2 linked regions of the Pseudonocardia sediminis genome follow. The main gene of each other region encodes a partner of the protein of the gene in region 2 in a complex. Links are inferred from orthologs where the notes say so. Each region holds a gene or a part of one and is shown on either strand. Other genes may lie near its edges.

Evidence for each region.
Region 1: the proteins of mfd (region 2) and uvrA are in contact, whole or in part, in a crystal structure (PDB 4DFC), measured with the Escherichia coli proteins. The link is inferred for Pseudonocardia sediminis from one-to-one orthologs.

What each region holds. Positions count from the first base shown.
Region 1 is NZ_SHKL01000001.1:2,505,175-2,514,382, reverse strand. Bases 278-3,703 are described here. They hold uvrA (excinuclease ABC subunit UvrA), read right to left. Parts: upstream 3,400-3,703; coding sequence 478-3,399; downstream 278-477. Other genes in these bases: EV383_RS11720 (glycosyltransferase family 2 protein), read left to right, coding at 278-542. In the rest of the region: more of EV383_RS11720, read left to right, coding at 1-277; EV383_RS11710 (MBL fold metallo-hydrolase), read left to right, coding at 3,826-4,500; EV383_RS11705 (hypothetical protein), read right to left, coding at 4,649-4,966; EV383_RS11700 (response regulator transcription factor), read right to left, coding at 5,129-5,782; EV383_RS11695 (sensor histidine kinase), read right to left, coding at 5,779-7,353; EV383_RS11690 (hypothetical protein), read right to left, coding at 7,302-7,805; EV383_RS11685 (hypothetical protein), read left to right, coding at 7,945-8,361; EV383_RS32625 (hypothetical protein), read right to left, coding at 8,561-8,683; EV383_RS11670 (PASTA domain-containing protein), read right to left, coding at 8,785-9,168. UniProt on the Escherichia coli protein: The UvrABC repair system catalyzes the recognition and processing of DNA lesions. UvrA is an ATPase and a DNA-binding protein. A damage recognition complex composed of 2 UvrA and 2 UvrB subunits scans DNA for abnormalities.
Region 2 is NZ_SHKL01000001.1:761,165-771,069, reverse strand. What follows is about bases 2,317-6,439. They hold mfd (transcription-repair coupling factor), read right to left. Parts: upstream 6,129-6,439; coding sequence 2,517-6,128; downstream 2,317-2,516. Other genes in these bases: EV383_RS03715 (siderophore-interacting protein), read right to left, coding at 6,262-6,439; EV383_RS03725 (S41 family peptidase), read right to left, coding at 2,317-2,452. Outside these bases: more of EV383_RS03725, read right to left, coding at 1-2,316; more of EV383_RS03715, read right to left, coding at 6,440-7,107; EV383_RS03710 (hypothetical protein), read left to right, coding at 7,397-8,281; EV383_RS03705 (DUF2277 domain-containing protein), read right to left, coding at 8,418-8,687; EV383_RS03700 (NAD-dependent epimerase/dehydratase family protein), read right to left, coding at 8,768-9,805; EV383_RS03695 (PIG-L deacetylase family protein), read right to left, coding at 9,834-9,905. UniProt on the Escherichia coli protein: Couples transcription and DNA repair by recognizing RNA polymerase (RNAP) stalled at DNA lesions. Mediates ATP-dependent release of RNAP and its truncated transcript from the DNA, and recruitment of nucleotide excision repair machinery to the damaged site.

The sequences.
Region 1 (9,208 bases), 1.7 Mb from region 2 along the record:
TGACCGGGACCCGATCGTCGCGGGAGGTCGCCCGCCGGATCGTGCGCCACGGCGGGAACCCGGTCGGGCAACCCGCGGCGGTGACGTTCCGCCGGGCGGCCTACGACGCCGCCGGTGGGTTCGACGGCGACAAGGTGTTCCTGATGGACATCGACCTGTGGGCGCGGCTGCTGCCCCACGGCGCGCTGGCCGGGTCGCGGGAGACCGTGGCCGGGTATCGGATCAGCGCCGCCACCGTCTCCGGCCGGGCGGGACGCCGGGAGTTCCGGGCCCAGCGCGCGTTCACCGCCGCCCTGGCCGCGGACCCGGCCTGGCGCGTGCCCCGCCGCGACGCCGTCGTGGGCGTCCTCGGGGCGTATGCGGCGCTCGCCCGTCGCCACGCCCTCGTCCTTGCGACCCGCCTGCGCAACGCCCGGCCGGCGCCGCGCAGGCAGAGCGCCGGCCCGGCGCGGGTGCCGGGAAGCCGGGCGGACGTGCTCAGCCCGCCGCGGCCACCTTCCGGCGCCGCGCCGGACGGGCGGCGGGCTTCTCCGCCGGCGTGACGAGCGGACGCAGGAACCGGCCGGTGTGGCTGGCCTCGTCCGCCGCGACCTGCTCCGGCGTGCCCTGCGCGACCACGGTGCCACCGCCCTCGCCGCCCTCGGGACCCATGTCGATGACCCAGTCCGAGGTCTTGATGACGTCGAGGTTGTGCTCGATGACGATCACCGAGTTGCCCTTCTCGACCAGGCCCTGGATCACGCCGAGCAGCTTGCGGATGTCCTCGAAGTGCAGGCCGGTGGTCGGCTCGTCGAGGATGTAGACGGTCCGGCCGTTGGTGCGCTTCTGCAGCTCGCTGGCCAGCTTGACGCGCTGTGCCTCGCCGCCGGACAGCGTCGGGGCGGGCTGCCCGAGCCGGACGTAGCCCAGGCCGACGTCGACCAGCGTCGTCAGGTAGCGGCTGATCGAGGTGATCGGCGCGAAGAACTCCGCGGCCTCCTCGATCGGCATGTCCAGCACGTCGGCCACGGTCTTGCCCTTGTAGTGCACCTCGAGGGTCTCCCGGTTGTACCGGGCCCCCTTGCACACCTCACAGGGCACGTAGACGTCCGGCAGGAAGTTCATCTCGATCTTGATCGTGCCGTCGCCGGAGCACGCCTCGCAGCGTCCGCCCTTGACGTTGAACGAGAACCGGCCCGCCTGGTAGCCGCGCACCTTCGCCTCGGTGGTGGAGGCGAACAGGTTGCGGACCTTGTCCCACACCCCGGTGTAGGTGGCGGGGTTCGACCGCGGGGTCCGCCCGATCGGCGACTGGTCCACCCGCACCAGCTTGTCCAGCTGGTCCACCCCGTTGATCCGGGTGTGCCGGCCGGGCACCTGGCGGGCGCCGTTGAGCCGGTTCGCCAGGACCGTGGCCAGGATGTCGTTGACCAGCGTCGACTTGCCGGAGCCGGACACGCCGGTGACCGAGACGAGCCCGCCGAGCGGGATGTCGACGTCGATGCCGTGCAGGTTGTGCTCGCGGGCCCCGACGACGGTGAGCTTGCGCTTCGGGTCGAGCTTGCGTCGCCTCTCCGGCACGGCGATCGAGCGCCGGCCGGAGAGGTAGGCACCGGTCAGCGACGTGTCGTGCGACTCCAGCCCCTCGACGCTGCCGCTGTGCACGATGTAGCCGCCGTGCTCGCCGGCGCCCGGCCCGATGTCCACCGCCCAGTCCGAGGACCGGATCGTGTCCTCGTCGTGCTCGACGACGATCAGCGTGTTCCCGAGGTCCCGCAGCCGGGTCAGCGTGTCGATCAGTCGCCGGTTGTCGCGCTGGTGCAGGCCGATCGACGGCTCGTCGAGGACGTAGAGCACCCCGACCAGGCCGGACCCGATCTGGGTGGCCAGCCGGATCCGCTGCGCCTCGCCACCGGAGAGCGTGCCCGCGGCCCGGTCCAGCGAGAGGTACTCCAGCCCGACGTCGAGCAGGAACCTCAGACGGGCCTGGATCTCCTTGAGCACCGCACCGGCGATCATCGCGCCGCGCTCGTCGAGCACCATGTGATTGAGGAAGTCCGCGCAGCGCGCGACCGACATCGCCGACACGTCGGCGATCGAGCGCTCCCCGAGGGTGACCGAGAGGACCTCGGGCCGCAGTCGCGCTCCCCCGCAGGCCGGGCACGGGACGTCGCGCATGTAGCCCTCGTAGCGCTCGCGCTGCGAGTCCGACTCCGTCTGGTCCAGGCGCCGGTCGAGGAACGGGATGACGCCCTCGAAGTTGGCGTAGTACGAGCGCTCGCGGCCGTAGCGGTTGCGGTAGCGCACGTGCACCTGGTCGTCGCTGCCGTGCAGGACGGCCTTCTGGGCGGCCGCGCCGAGCTTGCTCCACGGCGTGTCCATCCGGAAGCCGATCGCCTTCGACAGCCCCGACAGCAGCCGTCCGAAGTACTCGGCGTTGTGCCCGCCGGCCCACGGCGCGATGGCACCGCCCTCGAGCGTCTGGTCCGGGTCGGGGACGACCAGCTCCGGGTCGACCTCCTTCTTGATCCCGATACCGCTGCACTCCGGGCAGGCGCCGTAGGGCGAGTTGAACGAGAACGTGCGGGGCTCGAGGTCGTCGAGGCTCAGCGGGTGCCCGTTCGGGCAGGCCATCCGCTCGGAGAACCGGCGCTCGCGGTTCGTGTCGTCCTCCTCGAGGTCGACGAAGTCCAGCACGACGAGGCCGTCGGCCAGGCGCAGCGCGGTCTCCACCGAGTCGGTGAGGCGCTGCTTGGCGCTCGCCTTGACCGAGAGCCGGTCCACGACGACCGCGATGTCGTGCTTCTCCTGCTTCTTGAGCTTCGGCGGCTCCGAGAGCGGGTGCACCGTGCCGTCGACGAGCACGCGGGAGTAGCCCTGGCTCTGCAGCGAGGAGAACAGGTCGACGAACTCGCCCTTGCGGGTCCGGACGACGGGGGCGAGCACCTGGAAACGGCTGCCCTCGTCCATCTCCAGGACCTGGTCGACGATCTGCTGCGGCGTCTGCTTCTCGATCACGTGCCCGCAGGTGGGGCAGTGCGGGATGCCGGCGCGGGCGTAGAGCAGGCGCAGGTAGTCGTAGACCTCGGTGATCGTGCCGACCGTGGACCGCGGGTTCCGGTTGGTCGACTTCTGGTCGATCGACACCGCCGGGGACAGCCCCTCGATGAAGTCGACGTCGGGCTTGTCCATCTGGCCGAGGAACTGCCGGGCGTAGGCCGAGAGCGACTCGACGTAGCGGCGCTGGCCCTCGGCGAAGATCGTGTCGAACGCCAGGCTGGACTTGCCGGACCCGGACAGGCCGGTGAACACGATCATCGCGTCGCGCGGCAGGTCGAGGTCGACCCCGCGCAGGTTGTGCTCGCGTGCGCCACGCACGACCAGCCGTGGGCCGTCCGGGGCGTCCTCGGCCCGGCGCAGGACGGCGGAACGACCGTCGGTGCTGTGGTCGGTCACGATGCGCGCCTCCTGGAGCGGACGGATGTGTCGTCGGCACGGTGTGCGGGCGGTGGCCGCGCGGAGCGGCGGACGCACCCTGCCGCGCCCTCGATCGATGCTAAGCGGGGCCCCCGACAAGAACCTGCCGAGTGGGACTCCTGGGGATCCCGCTCGGTGGGCGACCGTCCGGACGCGACGAGCGCGCGCCCTCGGTGGCGGCGCCACCGGGCCGACGATCCGTTCAACACCGGACGGACCGCTCGTCTTCCCCACCGGACCCGGCCGGTCTCCGTGGTCGGCAGACCGGAACCGGAGGATCCGGATGCAGGGTCGCACACATGTTCGACGTGGATCGTGCGGGGGTCTGCACCCCGGCACGGACCGGCCCCGGCTCGATAGGGTGCCCGGGTGGACGTCCTGGAGAACTACAGCGGGCACACCGACCCCGGCGGAGCGGCGATCCGCCGCGATCTCGACGCACTGACGATCACCAAGGTGTCGGTCGGCGAGATGGACAACAACGCTTATCTGCTCGTCTGCAAGGCCACCAACGAGGCCCTGCTGATCGACGCGGCGGCCGAGCCGGAGCGCCTGACCGAGCTCGTCGGCACCGGCGACGACCGTGCCGACCTGCGCCATCTCGTCACGACGCATCGTCACCACGACCACTGGCAGGCCCTCGGCGCCGTGGCCGGGATGTTCGAGCCGCGGCTGATCGCGCACCCGGTCGACGCCCCCGAGCTGCCGATCCCGATGGACGAGTTCGTCGAGCACGGCGGCCGGATCCACTTCGGGAACATCGAGCTCGAGGTGATCCACCTGCGCGGGCACACGCCCGGCTCGGTGGCCCTGCTCTACCGCGACCCGGTCTCGCCGCACCTGTTCACCGGTGACTCCCTGTTCCCGGGCGGGCCGGGCAAGACCTGGTCGGCGGAGGACTTCGAGTCGCTGGTCTCCGACCTGGAGAACCGGGTCTTCGGCGAGCTGCCGGACGACACCTGGGTCTACCCGGGCCACGGCGACGACACGACCCTGGGCACCGAGCGCCCGGCCCTGCCGGAATGGCGTTCGCGGGGCTGGTGAACCGATCTCACCGTCCGGGGGCGTCTGCGCGATGCAGGCGGCCCCGGCTCTGCGGGACCAGCAGATCCGCCTCAGAGCGTGATCAGCATCCGGGCAGCGTTTCGCGTCAGGTCTGACGCGTTTCGCTGCCCGTCTGGCGATCTTGCGGTCAGCCGAGGGGAAGGGCGTTCTCGTCCGGCGTCAGATCCGGGTAGAGGTCATAGGGAATGTCCTCCTGGTCCGTGAGCGGAGCCGTGTCCTCGGTCACGCAGTGCCACTGGATGGTCGACTGCTGCGGCGGACCGAAGATGCGGAAGTCGACCCGCCCCTCGCCGAACTGAGTGTCGGCACCGCACGGCAGACCGCGCAGGTCCTCGAGCTTGGTGATCGAGGTCAGGCCTGCGGAGTCTCCACCTTTCGGCGAAGCGAGTGCCGTTCCTGCGCCGAGGAGAAGAGCCCCCGCGAGGATGGACACCGCGACCGCCACTGCGCGTCTCTGCATGATCCGGATAACGACAGGTGGCCATGCGGGTGATCTTGGTTCACCCGTTCGAGCGCGGCCGGCGATCGAGGCCTTCGAACGCAGCTGGACGAGGAAGCCGGGCAGGCCGACGCGGGCGGCCGGCTGAGCGGACGCGCGGCCGGGGTCTCAGAGCGGCCCGACGCCGAGGCCCGCGTCCCGTGCCTTCGCCACCGCCGCGGACCGGGTCGCGACGCCCAGCTTCGCGAAGACGTTGCTGACGTTGTTGCGGACGGTCTTCTCCGACAGCGAGAGCCGGCGGGCGATGGCCGCGTTCGTCAGGCCGTGGGCGGCGAGTCCGAGGACCTCGCGTTCGCGACCGGTCAGGGACGGGAACGGCATCGCGGGCGAGGCGTCGCTCCCGGCGCTGAACCACTGCCGGACGCGGGCGGCGATGCCGTCCCCGACGACCATCCCGCCCTCCGCGACACCGACGATCGCGCGTTCGATCTCGGCTCGCCCCGCGCCCTTGAGCAGGTAGCCGGACGCTCCCGCCCGCAGCGCGGCCGAGATGGCCTGGTCGTCGTCGAGCATGGTCAGCGCCAGCACGGCGGTACGCGGGTCGGCCGCGCGGAGGGCGCGGGTGGCGTCCACCCCGTTGGTCCCGGGCATGTGCAGGTCCATCAGGACGACGTCCGGGGCCAGGTCGCGGGCCTGCCGGACGGCGTCGTCGCCGTCGACGGCCTCCCCCACCACCTCGATGCCGGTCATCGCGCGGACCGCGCTGCGGATCCCCTCCCGGTAGAGCGGATGGTCGTCGACGACGAGCACACGCACGGTCATCGGGACTCCAGGGGCAGCCGGACCTCGAGGGTGGTGCCGGGGCCGTCGTGGTGGACCATCCGCCCGCCGACCTCGTCGACGCGCCGTCGCACCGACGCCAGGCCGACGCCGGGTTCGGCGCCGGGCCCGATCCCGCACCCGTCGTCGGTGACCCGCACCCGCAGCTCACCGTCGCGGCGAACGGACACCGCGATCCGGGACGCGCCGGAGTGCCGGCAGGCGTTGGTCACCAGCTCGGCCGCGACCAGGTAGGCGGCCACCTCCACCGCGGCCGGGACCTCGCCGAGCTCCCCGACGTCGACCTCGACGGCCCGCCCGGCCGAGGCGGAGCGGGCCCCGAGCTCGCGCAGCGCGCCGGCCAGACCGAGCTCGTCGAGCGTCGCGGGGCGCAGCTTGCGGGTGACCGCCCGGACGTCGTGGACCGCGTCGCGCAACGCGACGGTGAGCCGGTCGAGAAGGGCCAGCCCCTCGCGCGGGTGCTCGGTCATCAGGTCCCGCGCCGACTCGGCCTGCAGGCGCGCGGCGGCGAGCGCGGTCCCGACCCCGTCGTGCAGCTCGCGACGCAGACGGCGGCGTTCCTCCTCGCGGGCGACGACGACCCGTTCACGCTCACGCTGCAGCTCCCCCATCAGCAGGACACCGTGGGCGGCGACGGCGGCGTGCGCGGCGACGTCGTCGACGGCCCGGCGCTCGGCCCGCGTCAGCCCGCCGCGGGCGGGGACGACCCGGAGGGTGCCGACCGGACGTCCCGCGTGACGCAGCGGCAGCTCGAGCGGATCCGCCCCGGCCACCCCGCTGGAGAACGTCGCGCCGTCGGTCATCACCAGGGACAGGTGCCGCAGCCGCAGCGCCCGCACCACGCCGTCGAGGATCTCGGGTAGGACGACGGTGGTGAGCTGGTCGGGGGTGACCGCCGAGCCCAGGCGTCGGCCGAGCGCGGTGGTCGTCACCAGCGGGTCCTCGGCCTGGCCGTGGATCACCCGGTTGACCGTCCGGCGCAGGACGTGGTGCAGCGGCAGGACGAGCATCGCCACCACCGCCGTCGCGACGATCGGCGCCCCGGTGCTCGCGCCCACCGCCCCGCCGAGGAGCCCGACGATCCCGGCGTAGGCGGCGGCCACGATCGCGGTGAGCCCGCCGTAGACCAGCGACCGGCGGACCACGATCTGGAGGTCCCACAACCGGTGTCGGGTGACCGCGACCAGGAAGCACACCGGGAGCGCCGCCATCGAGACCGCGGAGAGCGCCGTGGCGTCGAGCAGGATCGCGAGTCCCGTCCAGACGACGCTCACCCCGACGCCGTAGAGCACCCAGGCCAGGGCTCGGCGGCGGTCGGGGTCGGCGCGGCGCCACCGCAGGACCAGTGACGCGACGGCGAGCGCGACGCCCGCGAGCAGCACCGGGCCGCTCGCGAGGTCGACCAGCCTCGACGTCGCCACCGGGACCGCCACCGGGTTCGGCCCGATCGTCGCGTCGAGGACCGGGCCGTCCAGCCGGTCGTAGGGCGTGATCGCCCAGCTCAGCGTGCGACCGTGACGGCGACGACGCTGACGGCGAGCGCCGGACGCCACCGGCCCGACGCGAGAGCACCGTCCGGGACGCCGTGCGGCACGACGGTCAGCAGCGACAACAGGCCCGGCACCCACACCCAGGCCGCCACCCAGAACGCCCAGCGGTCCCCCGGCAGCCCGTCGACGACCTGCAGCCCGTGGACGCCGTACGCCCGGGTCGTCAGCGCGGCCGCCAGGCTCAGGGCGACACCCAGGAACACCGGTCCCAGCAGTCCGGCGGTGCGGCGGGCGACCAGCCAGGCCCCGACGACGGCATACGAGACGGCTCCGACGAGCAGTATCGGCCAGAAGACGGGCCCGTCCTCGGCGGGTGCGCCGGCCGCGACGTTGGCCGCGACCAGCGCACATCCGCCCGCGCAAATCCCGAGGACGGCCGCGCCGGAACCCACCCCGATGACCGCGCGCGACGGCCACGGCCGGTGCCGGGCGGCGCGGCTGACGAGGGCGGTCACCGGTGAAGAGTCGCCGAACACGGCCCGTTCGTCACGGGACGAGATGTCCCGACATGGACGGGACCCTCGTCTCGGGCGCCCGAGACGGGGTGACGAGCACCCTGACGCACCCGTCCAGCCCGGACCTCCGGAGGCCGTCATGACCCGTCCCGCCACTACGCCCCCGACCGTCGCCCGGCGGCGTCCCCCGGTCCCGGTGGTCGTCGTCGCCGTGATCGTCGTGGTGCTGACCGGGTTCGGATGCTTCGGGCTGGTCTACTTCGGCCTGTTCGTCTCCCCCGACGTCAACCCCGCGGTCGGCAGCCCGGCCGCCGTGGCCTTCGCCGCCGTCGGACTGGTCCTGACCATCACGGCGGCGGCGAGCCTGCCGGGGCTGTGGCGCGGGCGCCGCGGCGCCTGGCACGTGCTGACCTGCCTGGTCACGGCGCAGCTCTACTTCGGCTCGTACAAGCTGCTCGTGGAGGGCGAGACCGACTCGGCGATCTTCATGGTCGCCAACCTCGTCGTGGGGGTGCTCCTGCTGCTCCCGGCCACCCGGCGCCACGTCTCGGCGTAGGCGGTCACAGGCGTATCGCGGTCCGGACGAGGCCGGCGACGGCCCCGGAACGACGGTGCGGCGGCCACGCGACGACCGTCGAGACGGCCGGCGCAACCCCGGAGCAGGGCCCGGCGATCGCGCTGCGGCTCGCGGCCCTGCCCGAGGACGGGCCGACCGGCGGGTTCGACGACGCCGGGGTGATGCCGTGGTGAAGGGACTACGCGGCGTCGCGCGCCGGGGTGTGGACGTCGATCGGGGCCCACGGGCCGTTCGCGCGGGCCGCCTCGCTCGGCTCGTGCGGCCAACCCGGGTCGGCGTACTCGGTGCTGCTCTCGCTCATACGGCCAGAGTCCCGGCCCGGCTGAGACGGCAGGTGGAGACGGGACGACTGTTGTGTGACGACCGCGTGACTCCCCGCAGATCGCGGCGGAGTCCGGGCGATCAGCCCTTCTTCGTCATGGTGACCACGACCGTCGAGTCCGACTTCACCGTCTCCCCCGGGCCGGGCTCGATCTCCACGGCGGTCCAGTTCGCAGGGTTCACCACGAACTTGTCCTCCTCGTCCCGGGACGCCATCTCGAAGTTCGTCAGGCCGAGCTCGGTCAGCTGCTCGAACACGATGCGGCCGTTCTTCCCCTCGACGTCCGGGAGCGTCACGTCCTTCACCGGGGCCGTGGACGGTGAGGCGGCCGGGTCCGACGTCGGCGCGGCGGCCGGAACGGTCTGGGTGACGGTGGCGGGCGCCGATGCGGGCCCGCCTCCACCACAGCCGGCCAGGAAGCAGGCGGCGACGAACAGGATGGGGAGCAGGACGGATTTGCGCATGAGGAGCCCCTCGCGGTGGACGACGTTTGCGTGCGGATAT
Region 2 (9,905 bases):
CGGTGAACCGGGTCGGCATCACGTAGGCGTGCGAGGTGCCGAGCTCGCCGTGCAGCTCCCAGAGCAGGTCCACCAGGTCGTCGTGGCTGCCCAGCTCGTCGACGAGCGGGCGGTAGCGGGCCGCCTCGGCCTCCCAGTCGACACCGGCCATGTCCTCGGTCCAGAAGTGGTCGCGCATCAGGCGCACGACCTCGTCGAACATCTGCCGCCACTCGGCGGTCGGGTCGACGGTGACGACGAGCCGCGCGGTGTCGATGTCGAACTCGTCGGAGCCGCCGTTGTCGTCCTCCGACGGCGCCGAGGGGCCCGACCGGTCGGTGCGCAGCACGCGCAGCTTGGCCCGGTCCCGGAGCACGACGCGGGTGCCGTCGCCGCTGACCGCGAACGGGCCACCGGGGTCGGCGATCGTGGTGAGCGTGCGCTTGGCCAGGTCGTAACGCTCCAGCCAGGGACGTTCGTGCTCGGCGTCGTCGTCGGCGCGGCTGTCGCCGAGCACGCCGGATGCGGGGTGGTGCAGCCAGAGCAGGCAGCCCTTTCCCGCCGTCATGCCGTGGTAGCGGCCGGCCTCCACCGGGATGCCGACGACGCGGTCGGGCAGGCCCTCGGCGTCGACGACCACCTCCGGCGGCGCCTTCTTGTCCTTCTTCCTGGGCTTCTCCTCGGCGTCGACCTCATCCGCCGCCTCCGCGTCGGCCCGCTCGGCGTCGGTCAAGGACTCCTCGCTGCGGGCCCCGTTGCGCCGCGACGGGGCGGGCGGGTCGTCCGGGCCCTCCTCCCCCGGCGTCACCGGGCGCCCGTCCGGGCTGGCCCCGAACGGCGACGGCGTGCGCGCGGCCAGCGGGACCAGGAACGGCTTCCACCCGGTCTGGAACGCCAGGTCGAACGCGTGGTGGTCGTAGCTGGGGTCGAACACCCGCCGGGACAGGAACGCCAGGTACTTGCCGTCGGAGGTGAACACCGGGTCGCTGTCGTGGAAGCGGGCCGGGGTGACCTCGACCAGCTCTCCGTCGGACACCTTGGCCAGCACGATCCGGGACAGGCCCGGCTCGGGCGGGTCGCAGAACGCGAGCCACGTGCTGTCCGGCGACCAGCTCAGGTCGGCCACCTCACCGGCCCCGCCACGTGCCAGCTCGCGCAGAGTCCCCGGCACGCGATCCCCGGGGGCCGGGGCAGCGTCGGACTCGTCGGAGGGGGCAGAAGGGCCGAGGTCGAGCAGCAGCAGCCGCCCGTCGTGCGTCGCCAGGGCGACGGCCGACCCGTCCGGTGCCGCGGTCAGCTCCAGCACCCGCCCGATCTCGCCGGCCCCGTAGCGGCGCAGCGGAGCGGCCCCCTCGGCGCGGACGTCGAGCGGGGCGACGCACACCGCGTCGGCGCCCTCGGCGTCGTCGACCCAGACGGCGCGGTCCTCGCCCAGCGGGTGCGCCATCCGGGCCCGGACGCCCGGTTCGGCGAGCAGCGTCCGCGCCGGGCCGTCGCGGTGGGTGAGCCGGTGCACGGTGCCACGGACGGTCGCGATGCTCGTGCGGCCCGCCTTGTCCGGGTACACCCCGCCCAGGTCGCGGGCGATCGTCGCCCGGAACGGCTCACGTGCCGAGCGCGGCCCGCCGAGCGTGACGTCGAGCCGTCGTGGGGACGCACCGGCGGCGAGCGAGTCGACGATCCAGAGCTGCCCGGCGGACTCGTAGACCACCCGCCGCCCGTCGGTCGAGGCGTGCCGGGCGTAGAAGGCGGGGGCCCCGTCGGAGCCGTGGTCCCCGGAACCGTGGTCACTGTGGCGGCGCAGTCCGGTGCCGTCCAGGGCCAGGGAGTAGAGGTTGCCCCAGCCCTCGTGGTCGGACAGGAACGCCAGCCGCGTCTCCCCCTCCGACGTGACGAACATCGGCCATTCGAGCTGCCCGTCGAGATCCGCGCCGATCCGCGCGAACTCGCCGGACCCGTCCGCGTCGAGCCAGATCTTCCCGGCGGTGCCTCCGCGGTAGCGCTTCCACCAGGCCGCCTCGCGCGCGCCGTGCGTCAGGATCGCGACGGCCCCGCTGCCGGCGTCGAGCGCGAGCGCGGCCAGCGGCCCGTACGGCAGCCGGCGCGGGGCGCCACCGGTGGCCGGGACCGCGTAGGCCCAGCGCCGCGTGGTCGCGTCCTCGTTGCTGGTCAGCGCCACGACCTCGCCGCCGGGGGTCCACCCGGCGCAGGCGCCCGCCGGGTCGCCCCAGTAGGTCAGCCGCCGGAGCCCGCCCCCGTCGACGTCGGCGACGTAGGTCTCGCGGGCCCCGTCCCGCCGCGACGCCCAGGCCACCCGGGTGCCGTCCGGGGAGATCCGCGGCGTGGACACGGGCACCGCGTCCGCGGTGAGCCGGTACGCCCGGCCGCCGCTCAGCGGCGCCGTCCACACGTCGTCCTCGGCCGTGAAGACCAGGGTGTCGCCGTGCAGGTGCGGGAAGCGCAGGTGGGCCATGGACCGAATTTACTTCCCGGCACCGACATTTCGTGCCGGGCGACCGGCCCGCCCCGCCGGGTGGTCAGGCCGGGGCGGCGGCAGGAGCCGGGACCAGCTGGCCGAGCAGCTCGGCACACCAGTCCAGCAGCGCCGTGTCACGGATCGCGGCACCGCCGATCCGCCCGCCCTCGACCGGCTTGGCCACCGTGACCAGGCCCGACGCCGGCTTGTAGGCCGACTTCGGGTGCAGGCGCTTGAGCCGCATCTGCGCCGAGTCCGGCAGCGTCACCGGGCCGATCCGGATCTGCGTCCCGGCCGCGGCCACCTCGGCGACCCCGAGACGACGGCACAGCTGCCGGAACCGGGCCACCGCCAGCAGGTTCAGCACCGGGGTCGGCGGCTCGCCGTAGCGGTCGGTGAGCTCCTCGACGATCGCGGTGAGCGCCTCCTCGTCGGAGGACTCGGCGATCTTGCGGTAGACCTCGAGACGCAGCCGCTCACCGTCGACGTAGTCGTGCGGCACGTGCGCGTCGACCGGCAGGTCCACCCGCACCTCGGCCAGCGGCTCCGGCTCCTCCGCGCCGTCGCCGCCGGACTGCTTGCGGAACGCGGCCACGGCCTCGCCGACGAGGCGGATGTAGAGGTCGAACCCGACGCCGGCGATGTGCCCGCTCTGCTCCGCGCCCAGGATGTTGCCCGCGCCGCGGATCTCCAGGTCCTTCATCGCCACCGCGGCACCGGAGCCGAGCTCGGAGTGCTGGGCGATCGTGGCCAGACGGTCGTGCGCGGTCTCGGTGAGCGGGTGCTCGGGCGGGAACAGGAAGTAGGCGTAGCCGCGCTCGCGGCCACGCCCGACCCGGCCCCGGAGCTGGTGGAGCTGGGACAGGCCCAGAGTGTCGCTGCGCTCGACGATCAGCGTGTTGGCGTTGGAGATGTCCAGGCCGTTCTCGACGATCGTCGTGCAGACCAGGACGTCGTACTCGTTGTGCCAGAAGCCGTTCACGGTGCGCTCGAGGACGTCCTCGTTCATCTGGCCGTGGGCGACCGCGATCCGGGCCTCGGGCACCAGCTCCTGCAGCGTCTTCGCCGCCTTGTCGATCGAGGAGACCCGGTTGTGCACGTAGAACACCTGGCCGTCGCGCAGCAGCTCGCGCCGGATCGCGGCGCCGACCTGCTTGGTGTCGTAGGCGCCGACGTAGGTCAGGGTCGGGTGCCGGTCCTCGGGCGGGGTGGTGATCGTCGACATCTCCCGGATGCCGGCCAGGCTCATCTCCAGGGTCCGCGGGATCGGCGTCGCGGACAGCGTCAGCACGTCGACGTGCGCGCGCAGCGCCGTGATGTGCTCCTTGTGCTCGACGCCGAAGCGCTGCTCCTCGTCGACGATGACCAGGCCGAGGTCCTTCCAGCGGATCCCGGTCTGCAGCAGCCGGTGCGTCCCGACGACGACGTCGACGGTCCCCTCGGTCAGCCCCTCGATCGTCTGCTTCGCCTCGCCGGGATCGGTGAACCGGCTCAACCCGCGAACCGTCACCGGGAAGGCGCGCATCCGGTCGGAGAACGTGGACAGGTGCTGGGTGGCCAGCAGCGTCGTCGGCACCAGCACGGCGACCTGCTTGCCGTCCTGCACCGCCTTGAACGCCGCCCGCACCGCGATCTCGGTCTTGCCGAACCCGACGTCGCCGGAGATCACCCGGTCCATCGGGACCGCGCGCTCCATGTCCTGCTTGACCTCGTCGATCGCCGAGATCTGGTCCGGGGTCTCGGTGAACGGGAACGCGTCCTCGAGCTCGCGCTGCCACGGGGTGTCCGCACCGAACGCGTGCCCCGGCGAGGCCTGGCGCGCGGCGTAGAGCTGCACCAGTCCGGCCGCGATGTCACGGACGGCCTTGCGCGCGCGGCCCTTGGTCTTCGACCAGTCCGCGCCGCCGAGCTTGTTCACCGTGGGCTGCTCGCCGCCGACGTAGCGGCTGATCTCGTCGAGGGCGTCGGTCGGGACGAACAACCGGTCCGCGGGCTGCCCGCGCTTGGACGAGGCGTACTCGAGCACCAGGTACTCGCGGGTGGCGCCCTGCACGGTGCGCTCGCGCATCTCGACGAACTTGCCGATGCCGTGCTGGTTGTGGACGACGAAGTCGCCGGTCTGCAGCGCGGCCAGGTCGACGGCGTTGCGACGGCGGGCGGGCATCTTCTTCGGCGCGGCGTCGAGCCCGGCGCGGCTGCCGGTCAGGTCGGCCTCGGAGAGCAGCACCAGCCCGATCTCGGTGGCGGTGAACCCGTTCAGGATCCGCCCGCACGTCACCGTCACCATGCCCTTGTCCGGCACGTCGGTCAGGTTCTCGACCAGCGTCGCCGGGACCTCGGCCTCGCGCAGCTGCTCCAGCGAGCGCGACGCGGTGCCCTGCCCGGCCAGCACCAGGACCGCCGCCCCGCCGGACGCGGTGTGCGCCCGCAGGTCGACCAGCGCGCGCTCGATGTCGCCGCGATAGGGCTCGATCTCGTGCATGCCGGGCACCAGTGCGTCGTCGGCGCCCGACAGCAGCGGGGACAGGCCGATCACCGGACGCCCGGACGCCGTGGCGTGCTCGAGCACCTCGGCCAGGCCGCGGTAGGCCGAGCCGCCGACGTCGATCGGGGCGGCGCCACCGGAGCCGGTGGCCAGCCAGGACGCCTCCAGGAACTCCTGCCCGGTGCGCACCAGGTCCGCGCAGCGGGTGCGGATCCGCTCCGGGTCGGCGAGCAGCACGCGGGTCCCGGCCGGCAGCAGGTCGGGCAGCAGGTCCATCTCCTGGCCGACCAGGACCGGGATCAACGACTCCATGCCCTCGCTGGGGATGCCCTGCGAGAGGTGGTCGAGCAGCTCCCAGAGCGGGTTGCGGTTCAGGCCGGCCTGCTCGGGCTGCGCCGCGGCCAGCGTCGCGGCGCGCTCGCGCACCGGCGCGGTGAGCAGCAGCTCCCGGCAGGCGGTGGCGACGACCTCGTCGACCGGCTCGACGGAGCGCTGGTCGGCGACGGCGAACGTGCGCAGCTCGGAGACCTCGTCGCCCCAGAACTCGACGCGCACCGGGCTCTCGGCCGTCGGCGGGAAGACGTCGAGGATGCCGCCGCGGACGGCGAACTCGCCGCGCGCGGTGACCATCTCGACCCGGGTGTAGGCGAGCTCGACGAGCCGCTCCAGCAGGGCCTCGAAGTCGTACTCGTCCCCGGCCCGCAGGCTGATCGGGGCCAGCCCGCCCAGCCCGGGTGCGATCGGCTGGATCAGGCTGCGCGCGGACGAGACGACCACCCGCGGCGCGGTCTCCGGCGTCGCGAGCCTGCGGAAGATCGTCAGACGGCGGGCGACGGTGTCCGCGCGGGGCGAGAGCCGCTCGTGCGGCAGCGTCTCCCACGACGGCAGCACCACGACCGCGTCGGTGGCCAGGCCCGAGAGCACCGGGTCGTCCTCGGTCCGGGTGACCGCGAGCAGGTCGGCGACGGCGGCCGCGAGGTCCTCGGCCTCCCGGTCGGTGGCCGTCACGGCCAGCACCGTCGAGCCGCCGTCGCCGGCCAGACCGGCGGTCAGCAGGGGGCGCAGCGCGGTCGGTCCCTCGACGCGGACCGCGGGGGTCTGCGCGGTGCGGGGGTCGGCGGCGCGGGCGGCGTCCACCGCGGCGCGGAGGCCGGAGTCGGACAGGGCGGAGGCGAGCAGGCCGGACAGGATGGCCACGACGGCGCAGACTCCTCGAGGTGGGGACGCACAGGACAGACCCCTGCCCGGGTCAGGGATCTCCGGGTGGGATGTCGGTCCTGACGATACGCCGGGCGCCGGGTGGCGCGCCCGCCGCGGCGGGTCAGATCAGACCGGCCTGCGACAGCGTCGACTCGTAGAGATCCAGTACGCGTTCCTCGTCGCCGCCACCGGCTGCCTCGGCCTCGGCCCAGGCGTGGGCGAACCGGTCGGGGGCGGCCGCGTAGCGCTCGCGGAAGCGCTCCGCGTCGCGACGCCAGTAGCCCAGCACCCCGTAGTCGACGGACCGGAGCCCGCGCTCGTGACGCAGCACCTTGCGTGCCGCGCGGGTGGCCGCGGCCTCGCCGCAGACGTAGACGTAACCCGGCCCGTCGGGGAGCTCGAGACCGCGCACGATCTCGTCGAGCGCGCTGGTGCCCGGGGCCGCGAGCACCCGGCGCACGCGGGCGCCGGGCGGCAGGGCCGGGATCTCGGCGGCCTGCGCCTGCGCCGACCCCTCGGTCAGCTCGGCGACCACCTCGGTGGCCAGGCCGTCCGGGGTCTCCTCCACGATCCGCGCGATCGCCGGGAGCACCGCGGCGTCGCCGACGAGGATCTGCCACCGGGCGTCGGCGGGACGGCGGAACCAGCTGTTGGCCCGGGAGACACCCAGCTCGTCGCCGACGGCGGCGCGGCGCGCCCAGCCGGCACCGACCCCGCCCTCGTGGCAGAGCACGTCGATCGTGGCGCGACGGGCGTCGGGCGCGACCCGGCGCAGCGTGTACCACCGGCCGTGGTCGTCGACGCCACCGCCGGGCAGCGGGAAGTGGAACACACAGGCCTCGTCGGGGACGCCCGGCAGGCCCAGCCCGGCCAGCGCGGCCCCCTCCAGCTCGGCGCGCACGAACGCGTCCGAGAGGCGGTGCACCTCGACCACCCGCACCGTCGAGCGGTCCGCCACCGTCGTCATCGCCATCCCCCGCCGCCGTCTACTGAGCCAAGCCTCAGCTAATCACGAGGCGTCGCCACCGGTCCAGGTCGGCCGATCTCCCGGCGGGGCCGGAGCGCTCGTCACGACTCGATCTTGAGTACGGTCCGGATTCGATCGGACACTCTCCGAAGTCGATCTCCGCCGATCACTACGCCGGACAGTAGTGCGCATCTACTATCGCCGTTAGTACGTCATCGCCCAAACAGCCAGGTAACGTCCCGTTCGTCGGAGGACGGTCCCGGAAAGCGCATGACGAGGGAGAATCGCGTTGATCACGGTCTATCTGAATCGGCGGGTCGGCGACGACGAGCGCCGTGAATCGCTGTTCGAGGGCAATTTCTACCTCTACACCGACGTCAACGGTGCGGACGCGCTCGCGGACCACGCGAAGGACCTGATCGGGCAGGCGTTCGAGGGTCTCGATCCCGAACGCGCGCAGTACGAGATGGACGTCGACGAGTTCATCAAGCGGGTCGAGCCGCTCAAGCGCGAGTTCACCAACGGTCAGCGCACCAAGGAGCTCTGCCAGCAGTTCGCCACCGATCTCGGGGTGGACCCGGAGCGCACCTATTTCGACATCCCGCGTCTGCGCGTCATTCCCGCCGATCAGTTCCTGACGGCCGGCGTGAGCTACAACTACAAGGCCCACCGCGATATGTGGTACGGCCACCCGCAGCAGCTCGTGAACTACTGGACCCCCGTTTTCCCGGTGGTCGGCGACAACGTCATGAGCATGTTCACCGACTACTTCGACAAGCCGGTGAAGAACGCGTCGAACCAGTACGACTACGACGAGTGGGTCTCCAAGCACCGCTCGGCCGCCGCCGCGAACACCACCTCGGACACCCGGCCGCACCCGGTGCCGCTGGAGGAGTTCGAGTCCCGCGGGGAGATCCGCATCGCCGGCGACTCGGGTGACATCTTCATGTTCTCGTCGAACCACCTGCACGCCTCGGCCCCGAACACCTCGGGCGTGACGCGGTTCTCCTACGACCTGCGCACGATCAACCTCGACGACGTCCGGGCCGACAAGGGCCCGCGCAACGTCGACAGCGGCGCCACCGGGACGACGCTGGGCGACTTCCTGCGCGTCTCCGACCTGGCCCCGCTGCAGCCGGAGGAGTTCCGCGCCGAGGTCGCCGCCACGGTCTGACCCCGACCCCGCGCACACGGGCCGTCACCCCACGGGTGGCGGCCCGTTCGGCGTCTCCGGGGTCGACGAGCGGCACTCTCGTGGCAAAGGTTGCGACGAGAGTGCCGGTCGCTCGACGGCTCGCCGGGGAGACGGGTCAGCGGGCGTAGCGCTCGGCGGAGCGGGCGCGGGCCTTGGCGGCCTCGATCTCGCGGTCCTTGGGCGGGGCGGTGGTCACCAGCTCGCCCAGCAGCTCCCGGGTGGCCTCGGTGACGGCCGCGACGGCCCGGTCGAACGCCTCGGTGTTGGCCTGCGACGGCTTCGCCGAGCCACTGATCTTGCGCACGTACTGCAGCGCCGCGGCCTGGACCTCGTCACCGGTGGCCGGCGGCTCGAAGTTGTGCAGCGTGCGGATGTTCCGGCACATCGTGGATCCCCCTTCACGAACGAACGGCACGTCCGGGCAACGCTATTGCCCGGACGTGCCGTTCGTGAAGCACGTGGTGCTCAGATGACGTGCATGGCCTCGTTCAGCTCGCCGGCCTTCTGGCGGGCGTTGAGGACGGCCAGGCGGGTGAAGCGGTTGTCGAACGCGTCGCGGGTCAGGCCGCGCGAGCGGTACTCGGTGGCGAGCTGCGCCGCGCCGTCCGGGATCGTCCACTGCGCCTCGAAGCCGATCTCCTTGCGGGCGCGGGCGAAGTCGACCCGGTAGGAGCGCGGGTCGTTGCCGGCCTCGCCGGTGATGTTGAGCTCCGAGCCCGGGACGGCCTCGACGACGGCCGCGGCGATCTCGGCCACGGTCCGGTTGTTGCGCTCGGTGCCCACGTTGTAGGCCCGCGCGCTGACCACGTCGGCCGGAGCCTTCAGCGCGGCGACGACGGCGCCGGCGATGTCCTCGGCGTGCGCCAGCGGACGCCACGGCGTGCCGTCGGAGAGCACCTTGACCTCGTTCGACAGGACCGCGTGCCCGACCAGGTTGTTCAGCACGATGTCCGCGCGCAGCCGCGGCGAGAAGCCGAACGCGGTCGCGTTGCGCATCGAGACCGGGGTGAACCCGGAGTCGGCCAGCTCGGCCAGGTCGTCCTCGACGCGGACCTTCGAGATCGCGTAGGGGGTGACCGGCTTGAGCGGGGCGTCCTCGTCGACGAGGTCGTCGCCGGACTGCGCACCGTAGACCGAGCACGTGGAGGCGTAGACGAACCGGGAGACGCCGGCGTCCTTGGCCAGGCGGGCCAGGCGCGTCGACGCGTGGTGGTTGATGTCGTAGGTGATCTCCGGCGCCAGCGAGCCCAGCGGGTCGTTGGACAGCGCGGCCATGTGCACGACGGCGTCGTACCCGGCCAGCTGCTCGACGGTCACGTCACGAAGGTCCACGCCCCGGCCGTCGACCTCGACACCGGGAACGTCCGGGTGGTCCAGCGAGCCGAGCACGCAGGAGGCGAACAGCCCGCTGTCCAGCCCGGTCACGTCGTGGCCGGCGGTGGCGAGGATCGGCGCCATCACCGTGCCCAGGTAGCCCTGATGTCCGGTGAGCAGTACTCGCATCGTGGAGGTCCTTCCGTGAGTGGAGGTCTTACAGGACGGGTTCGGTACCCAGGCCGCCGGGATCGCCGCCGGTCAGGGGCGCCACCCCGAGGGTCATCTT